DNA from 2 places in the Dorea sp. 210702-DFI.3.125 genome. Region 2 is predicted to be linked to the other one. Evidence: riboswitches for the same ligand, from Rfam matches in the RefSeq annotation. Region 2 holds a riboswitch; the other holds the start of a gene.
What was found. Region 2 has a riboswitch for cobalamin ahead of LI164_RS04485 (DUF1638 domain-containing protein). Riboswitches for the same ligand answer to the same signal wherever they lie in the genome.
Positions count from the first base shown of each region.

Region 1: linked by a shared signal. The riboswitch ahead of LI164_RS01235 (sirohydrochlorin cobaltochelatase) and the one ahead of LI164_RS04485 (DUF1638 domain-containing protein) in region 2 are both predicted to bind cobalamin.

Region 1 covers NZ_JAJCNF010000002.1:20,857-24,284, forward strand. Annotated here, with positions in the region: gene LI164_RS01230 (PolC-type DNA polymerase III) at 1-681, shown strand, start outside; cobalamin riboswitch at 783-996, shown strand; gene LI164_RS01235 (sirohydrochlorin cobaltochelatase) at 1,203-2,408, shown strand; gene LI164_RS01240 (hypothetical protein) at 2,472-3,017, shown strand; gene LI164_RS01245 (TVP38/TMEM64 family protein) at 3,358-3,428, shown strand, end outside.
Region 2 covers NZ_JAJCNF010000006.1:13,026-16,453, reverse strand. Annotated here, with positions in the region: gene LI164_RS04490 (dicarboxylate/amino acid:cation symporter) at 1-1,111, opposite strand, end outside; gene LI164_RS04485 (DUF1638 domain-containing protein) at 1,469-2,161, opposite strand; cobalamin riboswitch at 2,247-2,434, opposite strand; gene LI164_RS04480 (glycoside hydrolase family 3 N-terminal domain-containing protein) at 2,577-3,428, opposite strand, start outside.

The sequences.
Region 1 (3,428 bases), on a different contig from region 2:
GCATTTGACATAGAGACGACTGGACTTAGCCCGGAGCACAATGAGATTATTGAGATTGGTGCATTGAAAGTACGGGAAGGAAAAGTTGTTGACCGTTTTATTCGTTTTATTGAACCGGAGGCCGGGATACCTCCGATGATTACGCAACTGACCGGAATTACAAATGATATGGTAGAAGGAGCAGGGAACTGCGGCGAAGTATTGCCGGAGTTCCTTGAATTCTGCGAACAGGATACGCTGATTGGACATAATGTGCAGTTCGACTTCAGCTTTGTGAAGACAAAAGCAAAAGAACTTGGTTACACCTATGATCATATGGGAATTGATACACTTAAGATTGCCAAAGTTGTTCATGCAGACCTCCCATCCAGAAAGCTTGGCGCACTCTGCGAATACTATCATATCGAAAATGCAGCGGCGCACCGTGCATATCATGATGCTCTGGCAACCGCAAAACTGTATCAGTCTATGGCGCATTTTTATGAGGAAAAGGAACCGAAGGTTTTTAAACCACAGCCCTTGGCATATAAAGTGAAGAAAAAAGAACCGATAACCGCAAAACAGATCGCATTTCTCACAAGGCTTATGCAACAGAAGAATATTTCTATGGAAATGGACATACATACACTGACAAAGAGTGAGGCTTCCAGAGAAATCGACCGGATTTTATCCCGACCGTAATGGAAGTGAGAAACCAATATGGAATACAGTCTGACAGGCTGATGTATTGACAGTAATTATCAGATGTGTTAGATTGTAAAAGTAATAGTTAAAGATACAAAAGAATAAAAAATGCGTGAGGTGTCAGTCAGAGAAAGATATTATAAAAAGTTATTTATCTGGCTGGTGAAAAGGGAAACAGGTGTGAATCCTGTACGAACTCGTCACCGTATTTTGCGAGCTTTGAATCCTACATGCCACTGGGAGACCGGGAAGGCTGATTTTATAGCGCCTGAGCAATAAGCCGGGATACCTGCCTTTCACAGTACAGGAACATATTTGTTCAGGCCACGAGGAACTGGCAGTACGAAATACATAGAAAGGCTATTTGACGGAAGGAAGATAATTTCGTCAATAGTTTGTTTTGCGTACTCTCTGTTCATTTTTTAATGGCAGGGATTTTTTATTATATGAATTTTTATGTAATAAAAAACCTCCGGAAAAATTATTTTGTATCTTAGAAAAAAATGGAGGATGGAAAGATGAAGAAAAAATTGGTAGTCGTATTACTTACTGCAGCTATGAGTATGTCTCTGCTTGCAGGATGTGGAGGAAATTCAGGAAGTTCTGACGCAAAGAGTGATGCAAAGACAGAGAATACGAAGGAGGACAGCGATCAGGTGGCAGCAGACAAGGTGGCAAAACTGATTGATGATATCTATGTTCAGGAGAGAACTGACAAGACAGATGAACAGTGCAAAGAAGCTAAGGAAGCCTGGGACGCATTAACAGATGCCCAAAAAGAATTAGTAGAAGGTGAAAACGCAGATCCTGATTACTTCGGAAGAGATACAGGTGACGCTTCGAAAGATGATCCGTTAAATCAGGACGAGATTGGTGAGAATGAACTTCTTGTTGTAAGTTTTGGTACATCATTCAATGACAGCCGTACAAAAGATATCGGTGGAATTGAGAAAGCACTTCAGGCTGCTAATCCAGACTGGTCAGTAAGAAGAGCATTTACAGCTCAGATCATCATCAATCACGTACAGGCCCGTGATGATGAGAAGATCGACAACATGGAGCAGGCGCTGGAGCGTGCAGTAGACAATGGAGTTAAAAACCTTGTTGTTCAGCCGACACATCTGATGCATGGCGCAGAGTATGATGAGTTATCAGAGACAGTGGAAAAATATAAAGATAAATTTGAATCTGTAAAGATTGCTGAGCCTCTTCTCGGCGAAGTTGGAGCAGATGCAACAGTTATCAATGCAGACAAAGAAGCAGTTGCAAAAGCAATCACAGACGAAGCAGTTAAGACAGCAAACTATGACAGCATTGATGCAGCAGCCGAAGATGGAACCGCATTTGTATTCATGGGACATGGAACTTCACACGTTGCAAATGTAAGTTATGATCAGATGCAGACACAGATTGAGCAGCTTGGATATAAGAATGTATTTATCGGAACTGTAGAAGGTGAGCCGGAAGATACAGAGTGTCAGGCAGTCATTGAGAAAATCAAAGAGGCCGGATATAAGAAAGTAATCCTTCGTCCACTGATGGTTGTTGCAGGAGATCATGCGAACAATGATATGGCAGGAGACGATGATGATTCATGGAAGAGCCAGTTTGAAGCGTCAAAAGCATTTGACAGTGTAGAATCACAGATTGCAGGTCTTGGAGAGATTGATGCAATTCAGCAGATTTATGTAGCACATACAAAAGCTGCAATTGAAGCTAAATAGTTGACAGGTCAGATTTTCAGAGTACAATTATAAAGAAAAATAATTAGAAAAGAGAGAATGGACATGTTAAAAAAGAAATTATTAGTTTTATTACTTTCCGCCAGTATGGCAATGACAATGCTTGCCGGATGCGGAAGTAATACGGATAAGAAAGATGACACAAAAACAGAAGCTTCCAAAGATGATGCGTCAGAAGCAAAGACTGACAGCAAAGATGCGAAGGAGCCTGAGCTGGAAGATGGAACTTATAAGGTAGATTTTAATACAGACAGCGGTATGTTCCACGAGAATCCGGACTATAATGACGGAAAAGCAACGCTGACTGTTAAAGATGGTAAGATGACAGTACATATTACATTGAATTCTAAAAATATCGTACAGTTATTCTTAGGCTCAGCAGAAGATGCACAGAAAGACGGGGCAGATCTTATTGATCCGTCAGAGACAACAGAGATTACTTATTCTGATGGTTCCGCGCCAAAGGAAGTATATTCCTTTGACGTACCGGTACCGACACTGGACGATGAATTTGATCTGGCATTGGTTGGAACAAAGGGTAAATGGTATGACCATAAAGTCAGTGTGTCCAATCCGGAATTGGTACAGTAATAAGCTTTATTTTGTAACAAAATGTGAAATGAATAGTATGTAATTGGAAACCTCTATCAATGCAATAAAAAGAAAGCGTGATAGAGGTTTCTGTATTTTTATCAGAACTTTATATGAAAAAATAATAAAACATACTTTTCCTATTATAGGAATATATAGATAGAATTAATAATTAATAGAAAATATTAATAAAAACAATTGGACGAGAATAGTACAAAAAGGTACTATTAACGTAACTGATTTATAACATAGAGTTGTTAAAGATTATAAATTTGACGTGTTAGAAAGTTGTTGATAAAATGAACAGACATTACATATTTCAGAGGGGAATTTTAAAGATATGAAAGAGAAAAAGAACTGGCTGGGGAAAGTTGTATTATTAATCGCAGTGATTGCAGCAGTCGCTGTGTA
Region 2 (3,428 bases):
CAGCTACAAGAGCGATTCCATCTACTGGAAGTCCTACAGATGTAAGTACCATTGCCAGCATAACCATTCCAGATCCCGGCACACCTGCTGTTCCGATAGATGCCAGTGTTGCTGTCAGGATAATCGTCAGCATCTGTGGAAGTGTCAGGTTGATTCCATAACAGGACGCGATAAAGATTGCACATACTCCCTGATAAATTGCAGTTCCGTCCATGTTAATTGTTGCTCCAAGCGGAAGCACAAATGAAGTCACTTCTTTTGATGCTCCCATGTTCTCTACACACTCCATATTGATTGGAAGTGTTCCTACGGAAGAAGCACTGGAAAATGCAAACATCATTGCCGGAAGCATTCCTTTAAAGAATGCGATCGGACTCATACCGCCCATTGTCTTTACTGCTAATGAATATACAACAACTGCATGTATAATGTAGCAGACATACGCTGCTAAAAGCACCATTGCCAGTGAACCGATGATCATCGGACCATTTACTGCAATAACCGGGCACAACAGACAGAATACTCCGATTGGAGATAATCTTAAGATCATCTCCATACATTTCATAAACATATCATTCAGATCATTACACCCCTGAATCAAACGTGGATTTTTCTCCGGTCCAATCAGAATAATCGCAAATCCGAACAATACTGACATCACAATTACCTGAAGCATATTGGACTCAGACATCGGTGCAATAAAATTGGATGGGAAAATATTCACAATTGTATCCATAAATGATACCGACTCTGCTGCTTCATAAGTCAAGTCTGTTGTTGCAACGACCGGGAACATTCCTTTGAACAGATTTCCTCCAATCAATCCAAATGTGATTGCAAATGCGGTTGTACACATATAGTATACAACGGTCTTTAAACCAATTGCTCCTACTTTTTTAATATCCTGCATGGAGATAATCCCACACATAATGGAGAATAATACGATTGGAACTACGATGAACTTTACAAGGTTCAGGAAAATTGTTCCAAACGGCTTAATGTAACTCTCTGCAAATTCTGCATGACTCTGCATCAGAAGTCCTACTACAATTGCAAGAATCAACGCGATAAAAATCTGCATTGCCAAGGACATTTTTTTCTTTTGTTTCATGATTTTAACCTCTCTTTACTTGATTTCATTTCCCCGTTATATTTTACCCCAAAAAAGCACTGTCATAAGACAATGCCTATTCTCTGATATAAAATTATATCATACCTTATTCTGATTCATCAACCAGTTTTTTGCAAGTTCATGTGGAAAATTATGCATTTTTTGATTGGTTGGGGACGTAGCAAACTTTCAAAATACTACGTCCCCAACTGCAAAACACGGTGTCCCTTTTTTGCCTCAAAATATCATTTTTGCATTTTTGTCGCTTCATTTGCACAAATTACATACCTTTCTTGAATTGGGAACATAGTAAAACTCCAAAAAACTACGCCTCAATCTTTCAATATGGTGTCCATTTTACACGACATATGTTGTATGCAATGACTCTTTGTTTGTCATTCCAAAATCTTCTTCTGTCATTACACCTCCCTTTTCAATAATCAAAAATTGGTCATCCCATTTCCCAGACACTAATTTTTCTAATATAATATTACTTCCCGGCACATATTGATATGGCACATTTATAATTGCAGACTCCCTTTTTGCACGCTCTACATATTCTTTTGAATAACAATCATAAACACCTGTATCCACAATATCTACACTCTTGTAAGCATCAAACCAGACTTTCATAACTCTTTTGGCTCTTCTTTCACCATACTTTAAAACCAAATCTTGTTCCATCTGTTCAATAGACATCAAATCTCTGTTTTCAGTCAAATAAAAATGTCCGACTTCTTTTAGGTTGTAATGAAACTTTTCGTCCGTATGCATTAAAAGTGTAATACAATCATCAACTTTTGGCATAATTGTCCGCCTTGGAAAAGTCCATCCTACTGATGCCCCTCCACAAACTCCCAGTCCCAAAAGCACGGTGTCTATTTCCTCCGGAAGTTGTTCCATGGCAAGAAATGCCAACTGCCAGAATTTTTCCGGTCTGCTATGCTTGGAATTATCCAGTTCAATAATGGGATAATTTGTATTCATTTTTTTCTGTGCTGCTTTCACATGATTTGTAAGTGTGGAGCAGACTATTATAGCAGCATTCATATAATCTTCCTTATACTTTTTATATTTCTATATATTAAAAAAAGGCAGAGTAAAAACAGCGTAACCGCTGTTCTTCCCCTACCGGAATCCCATACATATACATAGCAGGTCTCCTGACTTTGCATCCTCCTTTGATCATATCTTCCCCTTGCATCTTAGCCAGAGTGATTTTCCAGACCATCGTCCGCTTCACAGTAGAATAGGCTGTTCCAGATTCTCACTGGATTCCCTTTTCAATGAATTATAATCATCACTATGCACTCTACATAATTAATTTTAACCCATTCTACTCTCGCCAGCAAATAGCTTGTTTCCATATATGCGCTTTATTATTATTGTAATCTATAAGGAATTTTTAGTTTTATATTATAGAATCAACCCACATCTGGTATAATAATAAACTTGCTAAATCTGTTTATTTATATGCATTGGATTTTAATATAATTGCAATCAGTCTTGCTACGGATCTTCGAAGCTCACTTTCTTTTAAAGTTCCATTTTTTAACGCAACTCTGATTTGTTCATGATCAGATACCACCCCCGGGCAGATCAGATCATTTCCTGCCTGAATACAAATTTCTGGTCTGGAACATTTTGCATATCCTTCCGGCATCTCATTTGTCGTTCCCCAATCAGTCATGATCAAGCCTTTAAATCCCCATTCGTCACGAGCTATCTTGGTGCAAAGATCATGGCTGTTGGCTGCATGTACTTCGTTAATCAGATTATAGGAAGTCATAATTGCCATCGGCTGTGCTTCTTTCACACAGATTTCAAATCCCTGCAGATAGATTTCCCGCAGTGCACGTTCACTGATAATACTGTCACTGCCGAACCGGTTATCTTCTTGATTGTTGCACGCAAAATGTTTAATAGTCGTTCCAACTCCGACAGTCTCCTGAACCCCTTCCGTCATGCCTGCTGCCATGATGCCTGAAATAAGCGGATCCTCCGAGTAATACTCAAAGTTTCTTCCACACAGTGGATTCCGGTGAATATTCATTCCCGGTGCCAGCCACAATGTAATCTGAAAGATTTCAAGCTCTTTAGCAACCGCACGGCCAACATTTTTCAGAACTTCCATATCCCATGACTGGGCAAGTACAGTTCCAATCGGAAATGCGGTACAGAATTGGTAATATCTCTCTCCTTGTTTCTCATCACTGATTCTAAAAAGTCCGTCTTCCACACTATCAATAAAATCTTGAATTTTTCGTTCACCACTCACAACATCATAGAATTTATTCAAACGTAAACCTGCAGGTCC